Regions from separate parts of the Pseudomonas sp. LB3P58 genome, predicted to be linked through region 2. Evidence: riboswitches for the same ligand, from Rfam matches in the RefSeq annotation. Region 2 holds a riboswitch; the other holds the start of a gene.
The links. A riboswitch is a leader RNA that binds a small molecule or an ion and turns the genes downstream of it on or off. The one in region 2 is predicted to bind cobalamin.
Positions count from the first base shown of each region.

Region 1 (5,329 bases), 1.0 Mb from region 2:
GATCCGCCCGTCCAGTTCCGGCAGCGCGATGTGCATCGCCAGATCACGCGGACCGAGGCCTTGCTCGCTGGCGCGCCAACCCGGTTCGTTGTCCTGAGCACAGATCGCCTGGATCACCGGAATATTGCGGCGAAACGGTCGCAAGTGCGGCGCTTCGGGGCTGGATTGTGCGAAACCGGTGGTATTGAGAATCACCCCGGCTTCGACTTCGTCCAACAGGTCCTCGACCACCGTCAGGCAGCCGGGTTCTTTCAAACTGGCCACGGCAATGGGCAACGGGTTCAACCCTGCCGCCTGCAAACGCTGGCAGAAAACATCGATGAAGCCTGTATTGGCCGCCTGCAAATGCGAGCGGTAGAACAGCACCGCCGCCACCGGTTGATCGGCCTGCCAGTCGGCTTGCCAATCCTTCAGTTCAGCGGGGCTTTTGTGCGGGTGGTAAATCGCTGTGCGCGGCAGGGTTTGCGGTTCGGCCCAGGCGTAGTCGCGGTCCAGCCAGCGATTGGCAAGGCAGCGAAAAAAATCCAGAGCATTGTTCATGCCACCCTGACGCAGAAACTGCCAGAGCCGGTCGCGGTCTTCCGCGCCCACCGTGCTCAGCTCGCTGAGTTCCGGGTCCGGGCGATCATCGCCTGGCACCAGAATCAGCTGCACGCCGCGCTCCGACAGTTGCACCAGTTGCTCGACGCCGTACCGCCAATAGGCGATGCCGCCGTGCAGCGAAATCAGAATCACCTTGGCGTGGCGCAGCACTTCGTCGAAGTAGAGATCGACCGAGGCGTGATTCTGCACCTGCATCGGGTTGGCCAGGCGCACACTCGGGTAGTCGTCGGGCAGTTGCTGCGCGGCTTCGGCGAGCAGCGCGAGGCTGGAGTCGCCGCTGCACAGGATCACCAGCTCGGCGGGGGTTTGTCCAAGGTCGGCAATGTTGTCATCCGACACGAAACCGCCGGGCTGGGTCCTGAGCAGGTGCATGGCTTAAACGCTGAGCGCAGCGCGCAATTGCGCTTCAAGCAGAGTGGCGTCCAGCTCCTGACCGATCAACACCAGACGCGTGGTGCGCGCTTCGTCGGCGCCCCACTGACGGTCGAAGTGCTTGTCGAAACGTGTGCCCACGCCCTGGATCAGCAGGCGCATTGGTTTGTTCGGGATCGCCGCGAAACCTTTGACGCGCAGGATGCCGTGTTGGACCACCAGTTGAGTCAACGCGTCCAGCAGCAGGCTTTCGTCGGCTTGCGGCAATTCGATGGAGATGGAGTCGAAGGCATCGTGGTCGTGATCATCTTCGCCTTCATGGTGGTGATCGTGATGGCTGTGACGGCTGTCGATGTGTTCTTCGGAGCCGGCGCCGAGGCCGATCAGCACGTCCAGTGGCACGCGACCGCTGCTGGCTTCGATGACTTTCACCGCTGGCGGCAGTTCTTCAGCGACTTCCAGGCGCACACGGGCCAGGTCTTCAGGGCTGATCAGGTCGGCCTTGTTGAGGATCACCAGGTCGGCGCTGGCCAGTTGGTCGGCGAACAGCTCGTGCAGCGGCGATTCGTGGTCCAGGTTCGGGTCGAGTTTGCGCTGGGCATCGACCTGGTCCGGGAAAGCCGCGAAAGTGCCGGCGGCGACCGCTGGGCTGTCGACCACGGTGATGACCGCGTCAACGGTGCAGGCGCTGCGGATTTCCGGCCACTGGAAGGCTTGCACCAGAGGTTTTGGCAGGGCAAGACCCGAGGTTTCGATCAGGATGTGGTCGAGGTCGCCGCGACGGGCGACCAATTCGCGCATCACCGGGAAGAATTCTTCCTGAACGGTGCAGCACAGGCAGCCGTTGGCCAGTTCGTAGACGCGGCCGTTGGCTTCTTCTTCAGTGCAACCGATGGAGCACTGCTTGAGGATTTCGCCGTCGATGCCCAGCTCGCCGAACTCGTTGACGATCACCGCAATGCGGCGGCCCTGAGCGTTGTCGAGCATGTGCCGCAGCAAGGTGGTTTTGCCCGAGCCGAGGAAGCCGGTAACGATGGTGACGGGGAGTTTGGCCAGTGTTTTCATCGGATGCCCTTTGGCAAGGTGGCGGGCATACGGGACGACGACCGCTGCTGCATAGGCGCGCGGAAGATTTCGCCACCGGATCACCCCGCCCGGTTGTAGTGAGAATTCGTTTCGAGGCAGGTCTCCTGGCTGACGGTGTGCCAATCGTTCGACTGGCGTTGGCTGCGCCTTCCCGCGAACCCTTTGCACAGGGTTTGCAGTGGCGTGGCAGCGAACATCACCGTTCACAGTTGCGGGGGCAGCCGCGGCATCGACCGCGTTCCCTTCTTAGCTTCGGCAGACGCCGAAGAACCTCGAAAGCGCAAGGCTACGCATCGTGTGGGGGCGGGTCAATGTCTTGTGGCGCTCTCACTGGCCCCATCGCGAGCAGGCTCGCTCCCACATTGGAATGCGATCAACTGTGGGAGCGAGCCTGCTCGCGATGAAGTCGCCTCGGCCCCAAGTTGAGAACCCTTGCCAATTGACGCCCAACCCCCGCCCATGCTCTCCTACACGCCTTGTTACGGGTGCCCTTCACAGGGTGAAACGGGAAACCGGTGAATCATGTGCTTTACTCTAAAGTCATGTCAGTCCGGTGCTGCCCCCGCAACGGTAAGCGAGCGAAGCGTCAGATCCACTGTGCCAGCAGTTCGGCATGGGAAGGTGATGCTTGCAGGTCAAGGCGAAAGCCAGTGCCCCTCGTGAGCCCGGAGACCGGCCCGCAACACAAAGTGACCATTACGATCACTGAATAACAAACCCGCGGTGGGCGGGCGCTGTTTGAACCTCTGCGATCCCGATTCGCAGGGGTCTTCCATGCGCTCTAAATCACCCGCTGACAGACCAGAGGGAAGCGCCATGTCGATCATCAGCAGCACCGGCAGCAACACCGATAAAAGCACCGCCAGCACCACCAATACCCTGACTCAACGCCTGACCGCCGCCGTGTGTGCGTCGATCCTGGGTGCGTGCCTTGTGTATTTCGCCGGTTTCTCGCACATCGAAGCGGTGCACAACGCCGCTCACGATACCCGCCACAGCTCTGCATTCCCGTGCCATTGAGACCTGCTGACATGATCAAGCGTATTGCGCAAACCGCAGGGTTCACCGGGCTGCTGGCCGCCCTACTGCTGACCCTGCTGCAAAGCTTCTGGGTGGCCCCGCTGATTCTGCAGGCCGAGACGTTCGAAAAATCCGAGCCCGCCGCTGTTGAAGTTCACGAACACGCCGCAGGTGCTGTCGCCGCTCACACCCACGATGCTGAAGCCTGGGAACCGGAAGACGGCTGGCAGCGCGTGCTGTCCACCACCGGCGGCAACCTGGTGGTAGCGGTCGGTTTCGCCCTGATGCTGGCCGGTCTTTACACCTTGCGCGCGCCGACCAAAACCTCCCAAGGCCTGCTTTGGGGCCTGGCCGGTTATGCGACGTTCGTGCTGGCACCGACCCTCGGCCTACCGCCTGAACTGCCGGGCACTGCTGCGGCTGATTTGGCGCAACGGCAGATCTGGTGGATCGGCACGGCCGCCTCCACCGCGGTCGGCATCGCATTGATCGTGTTCAGTCGTCACTGGCTAATGAAAGTGCTCGGCGTGGCAATCCTGGCTGTTCCTCATGTGATCGGCGCACCACAACCGGAAGTCCACTCGATGCTGGCTCCAGAAGCCCTGGAAGCTCAGTTCAAAATCGCTTCGCAGCTGACCAACATGGGATTCTGGCTGGCCTTGGGCCTGATCAGTGCCTGGTTGTTCCGCCGCAAAAGCGATGGTCAATACCACGCATGACTGAGATCAGCACAGCGCCGACTCTGGTAGTCGGCCTGGGCTGCCAGCGCGGCTGCCCCGTCAGCACGCTGCGGGCGCTGCTCGATCAGGCGTTACAGGCTTATAAAATCGAACTTCACCAGATCAAGGCCCTGGCCAGCATCGACCTGAAGCGCGAAGAACCGGGCTTGATCGAATTGGCCGAACAGCTTGCGTTACCATTGCAGTATTTCAGCTGTGAACAATTGGCCGTCTATCAACCGCAACTCAGCCACCGCTCGGACATCGCGTTCGAACGCACCGGCTGCTACGGCGTCGCGGAAAGTGCCGCCCTGGCCCTGGCCGAACACCTGGCCCAGGCACCGGCAAAATTGCTGATCTCACGACAAAAATATGCCCAGGCAACCTTGGCGTTGGCCGGCGCTGCCTAAAATCCTCGATAATCCCCGTCTTTGATCATGAGCAATCTTCATCTGAAGCCTTGCCCAGCCCCTTTTTCTCACAGGAACCGACGATGACCGTCTACTTCATTGGCGCAGGTCCCGGCGACCCGGAACTGATCACCGTCAAAGGCCAACGGCTGATTCGCAGCTGCCCGGTGATCATCTATGCCGGCTCCCTGGTGCCCGCCGCCGTGCTGGAAGGCCATCGCGCCGAACAGGTGGTCAACAGCGCCGAACTGCACCTGGAACAGATCATCGAGCTGATCAAATCCGCCCATGCCAAGGGTCAGGACGTGGCCCGGGTGCACTCTGGCGATCCGAGTCTTTATGGCGCCATTGGCGAGCAGATTCGCTACCTGCGCGAACTCGACATCCCGTTTGAAATCATTCCCGGCGTCACGGCCACGGCGGCCTGCGCGGCGCTTCTTGGCGCGGAACTGACGTTACCGGACGTGTCGCAAAGCGTGATCCTGACCCGCTACGCCGACAAGACCGCGATGCCCGCCGGCGAAGAGCTCGGCAGCCTGGCGCAGCACGGGGCGACCATGGCGATCCATCTGGGGGTCAATCATCTGGAGAAGATCCTGGCCGAATTGCTGCCGCATTACGGCGCGGATTGCCCGATTGCGGTGATTCACCGGGCGACCTGGCCGGATCAGGACTGGGTGGTGGGGACGTTGGCGGATATTGCCCAGAAGGTTGAAGCAAAGGGGTTTCGACGCACGGCGTTGATTTTGGTGGGGCGAGTGTTGGGCAGTGATCACTTCAGTGAGTCGTCGCTGTATCGTGCCGGGCATGCGCATCTGTATCGCCCATAGATCAAAAGATCGCAGCCTACGGCAGCTCCTACATAGGGATGCGTACACCTGTAGGAGCTGCCGAAGGCTGCGATCTTTTAAGGCTTCACCCATAAAAAACGGCGCTCACGGGGCGCCGTTTTTTATGTCTGCAGCGAACACCTTACTTAGTAGTAGGCGTTTTCTTTCTGCGTGTGGTCGGTGACGTCACGAACACCCTTGAGCTCGGGAATGCGCTCGAGCAAGGTGCGCTCGATACCTTCGCGCAAGGTGACGTCTGCCTGGCCGCAGCCCTGGCAACCGCCGCCGA
Region 1 is NZ_JBUBVE010000001.1:2,210,511-2,215,839, reverse strand. Features, by position in the region: gene cobN (cobaltochelatase subunit CobN) at 1-975, opposite strand, end outside; gene cobW (cobalamin biosynthesis protein CobW) at 979-2,040, opposite strand; cobalamin riboswitch at 2,139-2,351, opposite strand; cobalamin riboswitch at 2,528-2,756, shown strand; gene ACYZTZ_RS10375 (CbtB domain-containing protein) at 2,878-3,081, shown strand; gene ACYZTZ_RS10370 (CbtA family protein) at 3,093-3,800, shown strand; gene ACYZTZ_RS10365 (cobalamin biosynthesis protein) at 3,797-4,210, shown strand; gene cobM (precorrin-4 C(11)-methyltransferase) at 4,294-5,040, shown strand; gene nfuA (Fe-S biogenesis protein NfuA) at 5,187-5,329, opposite strand, start outside.
Region 1: linked by a shared signal. The riboswitch ahead of ACYZTZ_RS10375 (CbtB domain-containing protein) and the one ahead of cobO (cob(I)yrinic acid a,c-diamide adenosyltransferase) in region 2 are both predicted to bind cobalamin.

Region 2 (5,329 bases):
GCTTCGTCACGGGCCACAGCGATACGCACGCCGGCCAGCAACGGTTCTGCAGCGATCACATCAGGCGCGGCGAATTCCACCGCCGGTGGCAGCGCGACTTCGCAGCTGCTGGCCAGCGCATCGGCCGCCGCATCGAGGCGCAGGTCGAGATCGTTCAACTCACTGGCCTGAACCAGACCGAGATGCCGACTCGGCAATTCGATCCCGGTTTCCCGGGACAAGGCACCGTACCAGCGCAAACCTTCAGTGAGGCTGCCTTCCAGTAATTGCGCGTGACGCAGGGTGCCGACGCGGTTGGCCAGCACACCGGCAAACGGCAAGTCCGGCTGATAACGCGCTAGCCCCAGGGCCAGTGCGCCAAAGGTCTGCGCCATGGCGGTACCGTCGATCACGCCGAGCACCGGCACACCGAAGTGTCGCGCCAGATCAGCACTGGATGGCGTACCGTCGAACAACCCCATGACGCCTTCGATGAGGATCAGATCGGCTTCGCCGGCGGCTTCCCACAACAGTCGACGACTTTCCTGCTCGCCGACCATCCACATGTCCAGTTGATACACCGGCGCACCGCTGGCGCGCTCGAGAATCATCGGATCGAGGAAGTCCGGGCCGCATTTGAACACGCGTACCTTGCGCCCCTGATTGCGATGCAAACGGGCCAGCGCAGCGGTGACGGTGGTCTTGCCCTGACCGGAGGCCGGCGCGGCAATCAATACCGCCGGGCAATGACGTGGTTGACTCACAATTCGACGCCTTTTTGCGCTTTGATCCCGGCCTGGAACGCGTGCTTGATCACGCCCATTTCGGTGACGGTGTCAGCCAGTTCAATCATCTCCGGCTTGGCGCCGCGACCGGTGACCACCACGTGCTGCATCGGCGGACGGGCCTGCAAGTCGCTGAGCACTTGATCGAGATCCAGATAACCGTGCTTGAGCGCAATGTTCAATTCATCCAGCACCACCAGGCCGATCGACGGATCACGCAGCAATTCTCGGGACACCGCCCATGCGGCTTCAGCGGCGGCGATGTCACGCTGGCGATCCTGGGTTTCCCAGGTGAAGCCCTCGCCCATCACATGAAAACGCACCTGTTCCGGGAAGCGCCGGAAGAACAGTTCTTCGCCGGTGCTGCTGCGCCCTTTAATGAACTGCACCACGCCACACTGCATGCCGTGGCCCATGGACCGGGCGAGCATGCCGAAAGCCGAGCTGCTTTTGCCTTTGCCGTTGCCGGTCAGCACCAGCAGCAGGCCACATTCATTCGGGGAATTGGCGATGCGTTCGTCGATCACGGCTTTTTTGCGCAGCATGCGCGCCAGATGACGTTCGTCACGATCGGGGGTATCAGTCATGGGGGAGCTCTCCGTTGAGGCTGGATAACGGCGGGCAGGCACAAGAATAGACGGCAAGAAGCCTGGCATCGCCCACCGTGATGCCGCTGGATGGATCAGGCCGGTCTCCGGGCTCATGAGCGGCATTTTGCCTGACTGCGCGCCTTCCCATGTCGACAGTCGACACAGTGGCTCAAGGCGCAGTCTTCACTCATTTACCGTTGCGGGGGCAGCGCCGGGATCATGGCTCTTCGTCGCTTGAAGAGAGTCACTCACCGGCTTCCCTGTTTCACTCTGTCGACCAAGGTCACAGAGCACCTGAAACAAGCCGCGAAGGTTAGAGGGTTGGGGATGGAGCGTCAATTGAAGACGGGCGACCTGCGAGCGATTAACTGCCGTCGATCAATTATCTGACGCCAATCTTGTGCCACACTCTCAGCAGTGATATCAAAGAGCCACAACCTCACAACACAATAACAAGGGTGAGCCACATGCAAGGCATGATCATCAGCAATCCGAAGCTGGAATTCCTGCGCCCGGTGCTGGAACGCTGGTTTGACTGTATCGACCGCTACAACGCCGTGCGCGGCGATAACGACACGCCTTACTGGTTCGACGAAAAAGCCAACCTGAGCCTGCTGTCCGCCGCGGCCTGGATGGCGGAAATGGTCACGCTGCAACAAACACCGACCCGTAAACAGACCGAAGAAGGCGAACGCAATGGCCGCGCCGATCTGTTTATCGCGACCAGCGAAGAACGCGCTTACCTTCAGGCGACCCAGCGCTGGCCCCGCGTCAACAGCCTGAACCTGACGCAATCATTGCAGGACATCACCAGCGACGCCAAGCGCATCAGCTACGCCAGCGACCTGAAACTCGGCTGCCTGTTCGTCGCCCCGCAAAAAGCCCAACAAAGCGCCACCCCGGAAGAACTCCAGGACATGCTCGACGACCTGCAAAAGGAACACACCTGCGCGGTGGCCTGGTATTTCCCCTATGCCTATCGCAAGTTGCGCAACGAAGCCGGCAACTATCACCCCGGCATTGCCGTGCTGTTCAAGGAAGCCCGCGGCTGACCGGTTGAACCATCGCGCACCCGCGCTTCTCTATTGATTAGGTCAATGCATTCATAGGGAAGATCAGCATGCGCAAGCCCCCGCTCGCTCTCGTCATCGTGCTCGCCGGAGGGCTTGCGGCCTGTGGTGAAACCGCCAGGCTGCAAGTCACCGACGGCTACGGCCCGTCACCCAAGCTGCCAGAACCGAATAAAACCCTGATCCCGACGGTGAACATCGCCCCGGCGATCGGCTGGCCGGACGGCACGAAACCCATCGCCGCGACAGGGACTCAGGTGGCGGCTTTTGCTGAAGGTCTCGATCACCCGCGCTGGCTCTATGTGTTGCCCAACGGCGACGTGCTGGTCGCCGAAACCAACGCACCACCCAAACCCGATGACGGCAAAGGCATTCGTGGTTGGGTGATGGGCAAAGTCATGGGCCGTGCCGGCGCCAAAGTACCGAGCCCGAACCGCATCACGCTGCTGCGGGACAAGGACCACGACGGCATCGCCGAAACCCGCACGGTGTTTCTGGAAAACCTCAACTCGCCCTTCGGTATGACCTTGGTCGGCAATGACCTGTACGTCGCCGACACGGACCGCCTGCTGCGCTTTCACTATGAAAACGGCGAGACGGCGATCAAGTCGCAGCCGATGAAGGTGATCGACCTGCCGGGCGGTACGCTGAATCACCACTGGACCAAAAACGTCATCGCCAGCAAGGACGGTAGCAAGCTATACGTCACCGTGGGCTCCAACAGCAACGTTGCGGAAAACGGCATGGACAAGGAAGAAGGTCGCGCGGCGATCTGGGAAGTGGATCGTGCCACCGGAAATCATCGAATCTTCGCCTCGGGGATTCGTAATCCAAACGGCCTGGCCTGGGAACCCCGGAGCGGCGCACTGTGGACGGCGGTTAACGAACGCGATGAAATCGGCAGCGACCTGGTGCCGGATTACATCACGTCAGTGAAGGACGGCGGGTTCTACGGCTGGCCTTACAGTTATTACGGTCAGCACGTCGACATCCGCGTCGAGCCGCAAAACCCCGACCTGGTGGCCAAAGCCATTGCGCCGGATTACGCGGTCGGCCCGCATACCGCCTCGTTGGGCCTGACGTTTGCTGAAGGCAACAGACTGCCGGCGCAATTCAAGGAAGGCGCATTCATCGGCCAGCACGGCTCATGGAACCGTAAACCGCACAGTGGCTACAAAGTGATTTTTGTACCGTTCAGCGCAGGAAAACCGACCGGGCAGCCGATTGATGTGCTCACCGGTTTCCTCAACAACGAGGAAAAAGCCATGGGCCGGCCGGTGGGTGTGGTGATTGATCGGCAGGGTGATTTGTTGGTGGCGGATGACGTGGGCAACAAGGTGTGGCGCGTGTCGGCGGTTAAATAAATTTCGAACAACACATAACCCATGTGGGAGCGAGCCTGCTCGCGATGAGGCCGGCACATTCGACATTGAATTTGCCTGACCCACCGCTATTCGCGAGCAGGTCGAATCGTCGCACCGTCGCTCCCACAAGGACCGCGTTTAGCGCTTACGACAGAGCGTGAGCCCATCACCTAAAGGCAACAACGACAGATCCACACGCGAGTCATCCTTCAAGGCACGATTGAGCGTCTGGATGGCTCGGGTGTCTTCGCTCTCGGGATTGTTCTCAAGCACCCGTCCGCTCCACAGCGTGTTATCAAACACCGCCAGACCGCCAACGCGCAACAAACGCAATGCGTGCTCCAGATAGCGTGGGTAGTTGGCTTTGTCGGCATCGATGAAGATCAGGTCGAATGGCGCTTGCTGATCCAGCTGAGCCAGGGTTTCCAGCGCGGGCGCCAGACGCAGATCAATCCGCTCGGCAAGCCCCGCTTCCTGCCAGTAACGCCGCGCAGTGGCGTTGTAGTCGCCAGGTATGTCACAGCAGATCAGCGAACCGTCATCCGGCAATGCAGCCGCCATGCACAAGGCGCTGTAACCGGTAAAGGTGCCCACTTCCAGCAGACGCTTGGCGCCGGTGAGTTTCACCAATAGCGCGAGGAACTGACCTTGCTCGGGTGCCACCTGCCAGCGAGCCATGGGCAGCGCTTGGGTTTCGTCACGCAAACGCTTGAGCAACGGCGTTTCGCGCAGGGAAACGTCGAGCAGGTATTGATACAGGGAATCGTCGAGATTAAGTGTGCGGGCGGTCATGACAACCTCGCGAACTATGGGTTATGCGCCAAGTGCTCAGGCTGCAACACGCGCTTGGCGCTCAGATAGGCTTTCTGCCAGTAAGCTTTGGACAAGCTGTCGAGCTTCACCGTGCCGCCGGTGGCGGGCGCATGGACGAAGCGACCTTCGCCGACGTAGATCCCGGCGTGGCTGACCTGAGAACCGCCATTGGTGGCGAAGAAGATCAAGTCACCGGTTTGCAGCCCTTCCTTGCCCACGCTAGCCGCTTGCATGCTGATCAACTCGCGGGTGGTACGCGGCAGGGAAATGCCGGCGACGTCACGGTAGACGTAACCGATCAGCCCGCTGCAATCGAAACCCGAATCCGGCGTGTTGCCGCCCCAACGATACGGCGTACCTACCAGGCCGAGCGCGCGGAACAAGACGTCTTCTGCCTCAGGGGAGAATGATTGGGAGGAACCGAAAACGATGGGAGCGCGAACCACCGGCGCAGGTGGCGGTGTACGGCTGGCGCAGGCGCTGAGCAGCGCTGCGAAGAACATGATTGCGAGGCGGGCCGACGTCGACATATGCAGAGCATCCTGATCTGGCTGCGGCTTTTTCTGCAGGGGGCGCAGAAAAGAAAACCGCCTGCGCAGGACGCAGGCGGTTTGCCATCAATAATAGATCAGGATTCTAGCTGCTACGTGGCAAACTTCAAGTAAGACTTTAAGTTCACCTTACAAAAAGTCCGCTTACTTGCGAGCCGTGACGATCGCCGGGGACGC
Region 2 is NZ_JBUBVE010000001.1:1,203,158-1,208,486, reverse strand. Features, by position in the region: gene ACYZTZ_RS05655 (cobyrinate a,c-diamide synthase) at 1-743, opposite strand, end outside; gene cobO (cob(I)yrinic acid a,c-diamide adenosyltransferase) at 740-1,351, opposite strand; cobalamin riboswitch at 1,433-1,667, opposite strand; gene ACYZTZ_RS05645 (hypothetical protein) at 1,822-2,406, shown strand; gene ACYZTZ_RS05640 (PQQ-dependent sugar dehydrogenase) at 2,475-3,788, shown strand; gene ACYZTZ_RS05635 (O-methyltransferase) at 3,927-4,580, opposite strand; gene ACYZTZ_RS05630 (C40 family peptidase) at 4,595-5,131, opposite strand; gene ACYZTZ_RS05625 (C40 family peptidase) at 5,297-5,329, opposite strand, start outside.